2 linked regions of the Lactiplantibacillus plantarum genome follow. The protein of the gene in region 2 interacts with the protein of the main gene of each other region in a pairwise test. Links are inferred from orthologs where the notes say so. Each region holds a gene or a part of one and is shown on either strand. Other genes may lie near its edges. The genes, in order: yycF and lysA.

Region 1 (6,353 bases), 1.6 Mb from region 2 along the record:
TGGGGTGACTTGGTAACGAATGCTGTAACGGTGCCAATCACGCATGTTGGCGACTTTCTGCGACCGGATTCTGAGTTGATGTCCGGAAGCGAGCTGAATCAATTTAGTGGTCGTCAAGAGTCCCGTTTTCAAATCAAGGCTCCGATAAGCATCTTGTAAATCATGTTCGTTGAGTGTAAAGGGAGTCTGATGATCAATACCGAAAGTCATGAACTGAGCGTTCGGTAAATTGACTAAATCTTCATTCTTCACTTGGTGGTCATGAACAGTCGTGGTGGTTTGATCATAGACCCCGGCAACGTATGTCCCAGGATAATTGTCCTTGTCGGCGTGACTTTCCAAAAAGGCGCCCCGTAGACCAAAATAACCGTTACCAATGGTCAACATGGCTTCTTGACCATTATTACGGACACCGTGGTATTGGCCGTAGTAATCCAAATGCCATTTTAAATAGGCACTTTTAGCTTTAACTGCGGCTACTAGTCCAAGTTGATCAACGGCAGCTTGGCTAACGACTGGGATATTAAGCAAATTAGTCAAAGCTAGCCCGACATCAATGCGATCATAGTTGACACCGACGATTGTGTCTGAGAATGGATAGGACAGTCCGTTTTCAAGAATAGCAGCATCGAATTGAAGTCCGGCTAAGCGAACCTTGATGTTCTCTAGATTTTCACCAATTGTTTGGTCAGAATTATAGGCAATCAGGTAATGGGCCGTTGCGGCTTGCCCCGATACTGGATGATAAGCGATATCCATCGCGTCATTTTCAATTCGCAATCTAATAAGTTTCATAAGTCCACACTCCTTAGTTCGGTCATTAAAAATTGCAATAAGTAATCCTAAATATAAAAATATTAACCATAACTACAGCCTAGTCTCTTTTTACAAGACTCGCAAATATTGGTGATGAAAGTAGGGGCTGACGAGGTTGAAAGTGGCGTTGTTTTCGAAGGTGAATGAACAAAGTGTTCTGGCTTGTGCTGATGATACTTGGTCTTTGAAGCACGTCCGGAATAGTCGGACGTGCTTGCATTAATAACTGGTTTGAAAGTGATATCACGCTTCGAGCCATGCTAGTTGTTGGGTGACCAAAGCACGAAGCGCCACAACTAGAATTTGCGTAGAATCTAGTCGTGGCGCTTCGGTTGTGTCTTTCTGAGAAGGCCTAATTTGTAACGGCTAATCTAAGTGAGCGGGGCCGTCAGTGGGCTGATCAACGAGTTCGAGATGGTCGATCGTCATCATCTGGCGAATCTTGATTGAACTTGTCTGAAACCTGAGAATGACGGGGTCTTTGTAATTTAGTTGCTGCTGAAAGTCCGTTAGTTCAGCCCGCCAATCTTGTTCAAAAACGTTGGTACCGACTAATGAGAGTTTTCCCCGAAGCATAATTGACGCATAGTCTGACAGTTGGTAATAGAATAAACTCGCTTGACGCCAGTTTTGAATGTTCTGCGTTGTTGAAGTTTGACGACTAGTATAGAAGTAAAGTTCTTCTAGGCTCCGTTTGATAGGTAAGGGACTGAGCGCTACCATGGTCGGAAAGCCGTCCGCATCAACAGTTGCTAACGTGAAGACGGGGGCGGTTTGGATCATATGTAGGGCTGCCTGACGAGTCGTGTGTTGCATACTTAGTCACCCCTTTACACCTCAGTATGCAGGAATCATGGGGGAAAGTCATACGTTATGCACACCGTTTTCAGCGATTAAAAACTAGGGATGTGATATACTTAAGCCACTTAACGCGTGGAACGTTATGATTGATTGGCGCTCCCAAGGTTAACGATGTTGTTACTGCAGTCAGTTCTGAGAGGACTTATCTAATAATGAAGAATGGTACAGTAAAATGGTTCAATGCGGATAAAGGGTTTGGTTTTATTACGGGTGAAGACGGTACCGATGTCTTTGTTCATTTTTCAGCGATTCAAACTGATGGCTTTAAAACCTTAGATGAAGGTCAAAAAGTAACTTATGATGAAGAACAGGGCGATCGTGGCCCCCAAGCAACGAACGTTCAACCACAATAGTAACTGTTGGGCCGAACCATTATCATTAACTGGTTCGGTTTTTATTTGAAGTGACGGGTTGTCAGCTAAACAAGAAAGCTAAGTGGTCGGAATGGATTTTGTAGATGTTTACGGCATTAAGCATGAGAATTGTACGTTAGTTGCACCTGCGCGTGAATATCAGCGGGTCGTTATTTTTATGGACGCATTGGGCCGGCGCTTTGTTGCAATGGGACCGGATCCACAACCAACTAAATATGGAAGTAGTAGCCAACATTGGCATCAAGCACAGCCGAGTGCAGCTCCTGAAGGTTATTTCCATATTGATCAAGAATAACCCTAGCAATTGAGTTACTTAGCTACGCTGATGGTAAACATTAGATCGTTAGAAAAAGCCTCAGGGACGTCACACGCACTTTGCGTTGTGCTTCCTGAGGCTTTTTTGTAGGAATAAAAAAATCAGCTTTCACGGTGGATTATCACGGCGTGAAAACTGATTAGTGTGGTTATATGATGGGCAGTCAGGGGATCGAACCCTGGACCCACGGATTAAGAGTCCGTTGCTCTGCCAGCTGAGCTAACTGCCCATAACTCAACAAAAAATATAATATCATGAATTTTGAGTTCTGACAACACTATTTCGAAAGTTTTTTCAAAAAAAGTGATTTTTTGAGTAATTAATTGGTGAAAACGATTGCTTGAACTGGCAAATGATTTCCCGGGAAATACTACGGCCACGCGGATTAGCAATCAAAGAAAGCCAACTACATTTGTGATATACTAAAACCAGTGTTGAATTTAGTTTCAACCAACCCTGACACGAGAAAGGACCTGTTTTCTCGTAATATATCGCGAATCACCCTAAAAATTGAAATGTAAACCTGTTTTCCCCTAAGGAGGAAGAATCGTTATGAAAAAAATCTTAGTAGTTGATGATGAAAAGCCCATCTCTGATATCATGAAATTTAATCTGACCAAAGAAGGCTATGAAGTTCACGTTGCAGCTGACGGAGAGGAAGCCTTACAAAAAGTGGATGAAGTCCACCCTGATTTGATTTTGTTAGATTTGATGTTGCCTAAGATGGATGGCTTGGAAGTTGCTCGACAAGTACGGAAGAACTATGATATGCCAATTATCATGGTAACGGCAAAGGACTCTGAATTAGACAAGGTGTTGGGCTTGGAACTGGGCGCGGACGACTATGTGACCAAACCGTTCTCAAACCGGGAACTCGTGGCTCGAGTCAAAGCAAATCTACGGCGGCAAGGTGCACCAAGTGCTCAACCAGCTGAAGTTGAAGAAAATTCAGACATTGAAATTGGCGATCTGGTGATTCATCCAGAAGCTTATATGGTTTCCAAACGCGGTGAAAACATCGAATTAACGCACCGTGAATTTGAACTGTTACATTACTTAGCCCAACATATCGGCCAAGTCATGACGCGGGAACACTTGTTGCAGACGGTCTGGGGCTATGATTACTTTGGTGATGTCCGGACAGTTGATGTGACCGTGCGGCGGTTACGTGAAAAAGTTGAAGATAACCCGAGTCATCCAAAATGGCTGGTGACGCGGCGGGGCGTGGGTTACTATCTCCGCAATCCTGAAAATGAGTAGAGGTTGCTAAACCGTGTTGAGATTTAAACGGAAAAATTTTTTTAAAACAATTAATTTCAAAATTGCGCTCGTGTTTGCCCTTCTATTATTGATTACGTTGGAAATCGTGGGTGCAATCTTTGTGAAACAGTTGGAATCAAAGAACATCCAGGATTTTAAACAGTCGGTGCAAATTCCAACTTATATTGATAATTCGTTGTCCGAACAATTGACCGTCAGCAGTACGCGCAAGGCCAACGGCCAAATCAAGACGATTTTGTCGAACTACAACAATACGAATGTTGATGAAATCCAAGTTGTTGACAGCAAAGGAACAATTCGTGGGACGAGTGATGTTAATGATCAGTCAGTAGTTGGACAAAAAACGACCGATCGAAACGTCAAGAATGCAATCTATAATAATCGAACTTACACTAAAAGTACCTATGACACTCAGAATAATGGACGCTACTACGTTTCAATCGTGCCGCTATATAGCTCCAATTCAGCGGGTAATAGCAGTCAGTTAGTTGGGGTACTGTATGTACGGGCAAATATGAAGTCTGTCTACAGTACGATTAACAACATTATGGGAATCTTTGTGATTGCGTCACTTGCTGCGATGGTCTTGGGACTGGGAATTGCAATCATTATTGCCCGGGCAATAACTCGTCCAATCGAAGAAATGAAGCAGCAGACGCAACGAATTGCCCGTGGTGATTATGCGGGGCAAGTCCGAGTTTATAGCGATGATGAGTTGGGCCAGTTGGCTAAAGCCATTAATAACTTGTCGATTCGAGTGGAAGAATCGCAAGAGTCGACAGAAGCTGAGCGACGCCGGTTGGATAGTGTGCTCTCACACATGAGTGATGGCGTGATTGCCACGGATCGCCGGGGTAATATTACCATCATCAATGAAACAGCCTCGGACTTTATGGACGTTACGGCCGAAAAGGCAATCGGTAACTCGATTTTAGATATTTTAAAAATCCGTGATGATTATTCATTGCGTGATTTGATTGAAAATCAAGATGAATTGATGCTTGATTTTTCTTCGAACGAGCGTGACCTAATCTTGAATGCCTACTTCTCGTTAATTCAACGGGAGTCTGGGTTTATTAGTGGGTTAGTCTGTGTGCTCCACGATGTCACGGAACAACAAAAGATTGATAATGACCGGAAACAATTTGTTTCGAACGTGTCTCATGAATTACGGACACCACTGACTAGTTTGCGGAGTTATATTGAAGCACTGAGTGATGGTGCGTGGAAGGATCCTGAAGTGGCCCCAGGATTTTTGAAGGTCACTCAAGAAGAAACCGATCGTATGATTCGAATGATCAATGAACTCTTAAGTCTATCACGGATGGACTCAGGGACCACCCGGGTCGATATGGAATTGGTCAATATTAATGAGATGTTCAATTACGTGCTTGATCGGTTTGATATGATCTTAAAGAAGGATGATAATCCAGCTAAGTATTACACTATTAAGCGCGAGTTTACCAAGCGTGATCTGTGGGTTGAAATTGATACCGATAAATTCACTCAAGTATTGGATAACATTATGAATAATGCGATCAAGTATTCACCTGATGGCGGTGTCGTGACTTGTCGGCTGTTAGAGACGCATAACCAAGTGATCATTAGTATTAGTGATCAGGGCTTGGGTATCCCACGGGCCGACTTAGGACACGTCTTTGACCGATTCTTCCGAGTCGACAAGGCGCGGTCACGGGCCCAAGGTGGGACGGGCCTCGGTTTGGCAATTTCAAAAGAAGTTGTTCAGATGCTCGGCGGTCGTATTTGGGTTGATAGTGTTGAAGGTAAGGGGTCTACGTTCTATATCTCCTTGCCATACGAACCTTATGAGGAGGAGGACCTTTGGGATGACGACTCACAAGCTTAGACGCTTTATCTTACCCATTTTATTGACGATTCTGATCTTATTGAGCGTGGTTTTATCCATGTATATCTGGTTGAATCCGTCACGCTATGAGCATGAAAGCAAGGTTAGTACGACGTCATCGAACTCTTCGTTGACAACTCGGACAATCGATGATATTTATTTACCGACACAATTAATTCACACTAACAGTCAGGGTGGCCAATCCCTGCTGATTAATAAAAATGTCAGCTTAGTCAGTCAATTTAGTGAGCAGTTACGCAAATGGGATGCGCGGAGTATCTCTAAAGTTCGCATTACGTCGGCAAAAAGCTACCGTGCGCTCTTAAATGGAACTGATTCGTACGTATTGAACTTTCCTGACAGTATTACTGTCAGTATGTTTAATACGGTCTTCAAGCAACATCTCAGTAATTTTCGCTCCTCGGAATTTAGTCGGATCGTGATTCCAATCAATGATACGAATCACATCTACTTTTTGAATGATGACCATCATGAGATTTATAGTGTTCGGTTGAAGAAAAAATCTCTGTCGTCGTTGAAAAAAGTTTTGGCAGTCGACAAGGTCAAACGGATTGCTGTCAAGATGACCTATGAGGATAATACAACGTATATTGATTATCCAAAGCAAGTTACGATGCAACATTATAGCTACTTGATGAGTAAAGCGGCTGCGAGTGAGATTGCCAACCGATTACTAGATGCGGATGGTAATTCGACCGTTTCAGTGCATAATCGCAGTGGTAAGCAGGAGTATACAACGGGTAGTTACAAGCGCATGACGGTGGATTCTAAGCTAGGAACAGTGTATTTCGAAGATTATAGTGATTCAGGAACCACG
Region 2 (6,436 bases):
GGTCACAATTGGGGCTGGTAGCCAGACCCACCGTGTTATTGCTTGTCCCATCTCACCACCACCGTTTCGAATTTGTTACCGTTATTATAGCATAGCAAAACGGACCGCTGCGCCCCATTAAGGGCATCCAACGGTCCGAAAATTCAATGTTGTTTTTTGTAGCCTGATTTTTCTAAACGTTTAACTTGATTTTGTAAATGATCGACCTTCGTCGTCAACGTGTCAATTTTAATCAGTAGTTGTCGCAGCTCGTCATCATGCTGTGGTTCCTCGATCGTGACATTCTGACTGGCTTGCGTTGTGAAGAAGTCAGTAATCGTACTCGTTAACAAACCAATAAAACCAATCCCACCGAACATCAGCCCGACCGCGATCACTTTGCCAACGGCAGTATGGGGCGTATCGTCACCATAACCCACGGTAGTCGCCGTTGTGATGGCCCACCACAGTGAATCTGACAGGCTTTGATGCTCGAAAACGGAAAAGAGCAACGCACTAAGAACAATAATCGCAATACTAATTGAAAACAGGTAGATAAACCCGGTGCTATAGATAAAGCGGTGAAAATCGTGCGTCCACTTACCATCCAGTCCGAGCTTCCAGAACAAATGGTGATATTGGACCATCCGTGCCAAACGCCCAAGTCGAAAGAGTGCAAACACCGGGTGCATGGGAATAATCCCCATCAAATCGAACGCTGAATGAATGAGAAAAGTCTTCCGATCTCGAGAACGAATTAGGCGCACAAAGTAGTCCACCGCAAACATGACTAATAAGCCGTTACTGATGCGGGTTTCAACGTGCCAATCACCGATATGAAACGATAATAGGATCACGTTAACTGCTGACCAGAGTGTCAAAAGTGTGACAATTAAGTGATACACCGCAATTCTTCGTTGCTGTCGCTGTTCTGTTTCCATCCTGCTTACCCCTATTTTATAAACTGGTAATAATATAGTCCACTTTCATAAAAATAACCACGATAAGTGCGAAAAATTAAGTGAGCTTTACTAATTCGTTACAACCAAGTCCCTAAAACAAATAGCACTGGGTATAGAATGAAGAACAGCGAGGCACTCTTGACCGTCGTAATAAACGTCTTCTTTTTATCTTGCACCTCAAAGAACGGGCGCATACCTTGCCACATAATTGGTAGTAAGAGTACGACCCAAATCGTAACAATGGGTGCTAGTCCCAGTAAGACGTTCACGAGCGGCCAAATGCCACCAATAACTAAAAACGCTTGAATCAGCCGTACCGAACCTGGTTTACCAAGGTAGTAGGCCAAGGTGTAGCGATGATTCAAAATATCTTCATCACGGTCCGCTGTGTTATTAGCCAGTTGTAGGCAAAAGAAAATCAGGGTCAGTGGTAAACATAGTAAGAAAGTCGTTCCAACGATCGACCAAGTCAACGGATGCTGTCCATACGTCGATACGACCACACAGGTCAATTCAATTAAAAATGCAATTGCTAACGCCACGACCGTCTCACACAGCGGGGTCGCGTTGATTGGATAGGGCCCAGCTGTGTAAAAAATACCAATCACATAGCCAACTAATCCAAGGACGAGCACTAACCACCCAGTCCGCATGACAAGCCAGATTCCGGGAATCAATGAAATCAGGTACAATCCCAATGCTAAGCGGCCGACACCCGCTACGGGTAACTGCAAGCGACCAATCGGATTCGTCTTCTGCGCATAGCCTTCCCGATCACGAGCATGCCGATAATCATAATAATTATCAGAAACATTGACGGCTAAATCAAAAATAAATACGCTAACTAAACACAGCGTCACGTTAAGCCAATTCACCGTACCTAAGTGATACTGCGCAATGGCGCTTCCGAGAACAAACCACATGATATTAAGTGGTGCCGTATAAATTTCTGTCAGCTCATAGAATACTGGCCAAGTTAGCCATTTTTTAAACATTTTAACAACTCCCCCACCGGTTATTTAAATCGTTAATTATCTATTGGGACCTTATTGACCATCGTCACCGTCGAAGACTTTAACTATCAAATTTTAACAAACTTCACGCCTAACGCAAGCAAAGCGGATAGATTTAACAAAAAAATTAGGGCCAGTATGCAACCGGTCACTTGGAAATCCCACGCCACATGCTGGCACCCCTGCTAGCCATCTTCAGACCAGCGTAATGACTTCATAGCAGCCATTAACATCCTTCAATGATAAGTATACCGTAACTAATAAATTCATACTGCCCATTTTAGCACTGATCCTAGTCAAACGTTGCCACAAGCCCTTCGACGACAGCAGCAGACCTAAAAAAGCATTTCAAGAGCCTAACTCTTGAAATGCTTTTGGGTGACTAATCTACTTGGTTTTCTCCGGCACTGAGAGTGGGAGGTCCAGCCGTGTTAAGTCAGCATAGCTTTCACGCTGCACAACAAGTTGACTATGTCCCTGTTCACAAAAAACAACGGCAGGTCGTGGATTCCGATTGTAGTTGCTAGCCATCGAATAACCGTATGCACCGGTATCTAGGACCGCTAACACGTCGCCTGGTGCAGTGGCCGGTAATTGCTGATTCCAGATCAACATATCACCTGACTCACAGTATTTACCAGCAATCGAGGCTACCTGTTCAGCTGGTAAGGCCGGATTCTTGGCTAATACCGCTTCATACTTGGCCTGATATAAAGCTGGCCGAATATTATCACCCATACCTCCGTCAACAGACAAATACTTCCGAATGCCCGGAATATCCTTCTCATCGCCAATCGTATACAGGGTCATCCCAGCGGTAGCGACTAACGAGCGTCCAGGCTCGATCCAGATTTCTAACATTGGAACTTGTTGGGCTGCAGTTTGCGCGCGCGTTTCCTTAATAATTGCATCGACAAAATCGGTTGGCTGCAGCGGATGATCTTCGGCAGTGTACTTCACGCCAAACCCCCCCCCCACATTCATGATCTGTGGGTAAAAATCAAGTTCGCGTTGCCAGCGAGCAAACTCACTAACGAGCTTATCAACAATCATCTCAAAACCATTCACTTCAAAAATCTGTGACCCAATGTGACAATGAATCCCAACCAGTTTCAAATATGGTGCGGCTTGCGCGGCTTTGATAGCCTGGTCTGCTTGCCCACTGTCCAAATCAAATCCAAACTTAGAATCGGCCTGACCAGTTGAAATGTAATCATGCGTATGCGCTGAGATCCCTGGGGCAATCCGCAACATAATCGTGGTCGGCTGTTGCCGTTGCGTCGTCAACGTCGTCAGTTGTCGTAGTTCACCGAAATTATCGACCACGATGGTACCAACACCGGCATCTAAGGCCATGGTTAGCTCGGCCAGTGACTTGTTATTACCGTGAAACGAGACGGCGGCCATTGGGAAATCTGCTTGTTGGGCGGTATACAATTCACCACCAGAAACCACATCACAATGAATGTGTTCTTGGGCGATCAATTGATACATCGCGACCGTTGCAAACGCCTTACTAGCATAACTGATTTGATAGTCCACGTGGTTTTCTTCAAAAACTTGCTTGAATGCTGCGATTTCGGCACGAATTGCACCGGTATCATAGACATACAGCGGTGTTTGATATTTTTTTGCAAGGGTCAATGTATCGACGCCCCCGACCATTAAATGGTGCGCCGAATTTAATGCATCCGTCTTAATTTGTTCGTTCACAGTTTAACCTACCTTCTAAACTTTTAAAAAAAGCCGGCCACGTCATATTCGACCGGTCCGGCAATGAACAACCTATTCTGCTTCTTCGTCGCTCTTTAAGACACCACCAACACTATAGCGATTTTTCTGCATCTCACTTAAAATCACGTGAATGTGTTCTGCTGGTGCACCGGTATTCTTGCTGACCACGTCAGTAACATCTTTCACCAAGTTTTTAAGTTGTTCTTGTGAACGACCAGCAATTAGATCAATGTGTACGATTGGCATGAGGCCACGCTCCTATCTTAATTCACTATTTTCGAATGTTTTAATCTTACTTTAATCTTTTCTATTTTGCAAGCCACGACGTTGTTGATTTAACGGTTCTTTTCTAATGCCCAGCACGCTGACCAATTAAGGCTACCTTGCAAAACTAATCAGAAGCACAAACCGAAAACCCCCATTGATGACTAAACATGCTAAAATTAATTTAACAAAAATGATTATGCCACGATACCGCCATTGACTGCTCGTACCGTGGAGAAAGAAGGCCCCATATGTTGACTCATCAGTTTAATCCTTATTCCGCCTGCACTAGTATCCTAGTGGGTAAAAATGCCAGCGCGGATGGTTCGACCATGATTGGCCGTAATGAAGATTCACGCGCCGCTTGGGCGAAAAAAATGATTATCCACGCGCACCGCGAATTCGAAGAACCACAGACCTTCAAGTCTCAGGATCAAACTCATCCCTTTACCATGACCCTGCCAAAGATTCGTGCGAAATACACAGCCACCCCTGAATGGACTGCCGAATATGGCCTGTTCGAGGAGGATGGCATTAACGAGTACGGCGTGGCAATGAGTGCTACTGAAAGTGCTTACTGTAATACACGCGTACTGGCTGCTGACCCGTATGTTAAGGACGGCATCGGTGAAGAAGCAATGGTCACTGTCACCTTACCGTACATTCATTCTGCTCGTGAAGGCGTTGAACGTCTCGGGCATATTATTGAAGAACACGGCACCTACGAAACTAACGGGATTCTCTTTAGTGATGTCAACGAAGTTTGGTACATGGAAACTGGTGCTGGTCATTACTGGGTCGCACAACGAATCCCGGATGATGCCTATGCAGTCGTTGCTAACCAGCTTGCAATCCAAGAAATCGACTTTAGTGACCATGACAATTATCTTTATGCTAAAGACATTCGTAATTTTGTATTAGACAATCAGTTAGCTTCAATGGACAATGGACTGAATTTCCGGGAAGTCTTCGGTACGGCCGACCTTTCTGATCGATATTACAACACGCCTCGCGTTTGGTATGGTCAAAGATGCTTTACACCAAGTGTCACCCAGACGCCTGAGTCGTTTGACTTACCGTTCATTCAACGGGCGGATGGCTTAATTCATATTGACCAAGTCCAAGGCTACTTAGCGTCCCATTATCAAGGCACACCGTTTGATCCCGTCGGCCAGGGCACTGCTACGGAGAAACATCAGTATCGGCCCATCAGTCTCGCCAAGACGCAAGAATCACACGTCTTACAATTGCGACCGGACCTTCCCGTCACGCTGAGTGGGATTCACTGGCTGGCGATGGGTGTAGCCGCTGAAAGTGTCTACGTTCCATTCTATGCCGGTGCTACGACCACTCCAGCAGCTTATCAAGTTGCTACAGAAAAATACGATGCTACCTCAGCATACTGGATTTTCAAGCACGTCGGTATCCTAGTCGACGCCCACTACCATGAACTACACGGGGAATTACAAACAGTACAAAAGGAATTGGCGATTCAACTTGGTCACCACATTATTGTCACGGATCAGCAAGTTGCCGCTTTGACTGGCGACGAACTCGCTATGGCACTGACCAAAGCCAATCAAAAAGCCGCTGACCAGGCCTTGAACACAATGCAAGCTCTCGCCGCTGACCTGATAACTAAAAGCACCGATATGTCACCGTTGAATTACGATACTGATTTAAACCTATAAATCACACCCCCTATCCGTTTTTGAGGGTAACCATTATTAATGTGCCACGGCTTTCGGACTGGTCAAAATGCGCTTAGTTCCGTTACTATCCAAATAAAACTCGGTGCACGCCGTTAGCCTGGCAATGGTGTATTTTTTCTTAGAAACCATCAGCATGATTATTTCTAAGGGAGGTTACCATTGATGACCACGTTAAAGTATCTACGCCATAGTATCTTAATTGCGTGTTTTTTAAACTTGATTTTTGCCCTGACTCATTGGGCCGGCATTGCCAGCGACCATCTGTTGATCGCTACAAATTACGGGCTCAGCGCCCTGATTATTTTAATGGTTTTGTTGAACACGATCGTTTTGACACATCATCCGACAATCATGCTCCCCCAGCGACAACAAATTTGGCTGATCAACTTTGCTGCCCTACTGATTGCCTTTCTGACCGAGTGGTTATGAGCATTGTGCATATTGGTTGCGTTTTGTCATCACTTATCGCAAACTAAGGTTAATTCTTATATTAGGAGGCGCTTTTTATGAGTGATGTTAACAAGAAGTTCGATAGCAAGAAGGACCAGTTGAGCGGCAAGGCCAAAGAAGTCGAAGGTAAAGTAACCGGGGACCGTGCACGTGAAGCCCAGGGCAAAACACAATCCTTAATGGGCAAAGCTAAGGACAAATTAGCTGACGCAGAAGAAACTGTTAAGGGCGTCGTGGATGAAGCTAAGGATAAAATGAAGAAGAAATCTGACGATTAAAATTTGTCGTGGGCACGGCGCAAACGGATGGTGATCAAAATCAC

The links.
Region 1: the proteins of lysA (region 2) and yycF interact in binary tests that used the Escherichia coli proteins (3 or more experiments, as listed by UniProt). The link is inferred for Lactiplantibacillus plantarum from one-to-one orthologs.

Annotation. Positions count from the first base shown.
Region 1 is NZ_CP039121.1:3,203,301-3,209,653, reverse strand. The notes cover bases 1,918-4,773. They hold yycF (response regulator YycF), read left to right. Parts: upstream 1,918-2,919; coding sequence 2,920-3,627; downstream 3,628-4,773. Other genes in these bases: walK (cell wall metabolism sensor histidine kinase WalK), read left to right, coding at 3,641-4,773; E5260_RS15135 (hypothetical protein), read left to right, coding at 2,122-2,346; E5260_RS15140 (cold-shock protein), read left to right, coding at 1,918-2,030. Outside these bases: E5260_RS15150 (glycoside hydrolase family 65 protein), read right to left, coding at 1-795; E5260_RS15145 (pyridoxamine 5'-phosphate oxidase family protein), read right to left, coding at 1,183-1,632; more of E5260_RS15140, read left to right, coding at 1,830-1,917; more of walK, read left to right, coding at 4,774-5,515; E5260_RS15115 (YycH family regulatory protein), read left to right, coding at 5,496-6,353. UniProt on the Escherichia coli protein: Response regulator member of the two-component regulatory system CpxA/CpxR which responds to envelope stress response by activating expression of downstream genes including cpxP, degP, dsbA and ppiA.
Region 2 is NZ_CP039121.1:1,593,019-1,599,454, reverse strand. What follows is about bases 1,505-4,443. They hold lysA (diaminopimelate decarboxylase), read right to left. Parts: upstream 3,668-4,443; coding sequence 2,342-3,667; downstream 1,505-2,341. Other genes in these bases: E5260_RS07385 (C69 family dipeptidase), read left to right, coding at 4,204-4,443; E5260_RS07390 (2-hydroxymuconate tautomerase), read right to left, coding at 3,740-3,934; E5260_RS07400 (prenyltransferase), read right to left, coding at 1,505-1,936. In the rest of the region: E5260_RS07410 (hypothetical protein), read right to left, coding at 1-51; E5260_RS07405 (potassium channel family protein), read right to left, coding at 144-920; more of E5260_RS07400, read right to left, coding at 1,019-1,504; more of E5260_RS07385, read left to right, coding at 4,444-5,643; E5260_RS07380 (hypothetical protein), read left to right, coding at 5,827-6,093; E5260_RS07375 (CsbD family protein), read left to right, coding at 6,171-6,392. UniProt on the Escherichia coli protein: Specifically catalyzes the decarboxylation of meso-diaminopimelate (meso-DAP) to L-lysine. Is not active against the DD- or LL-isomers of diaminopimelate.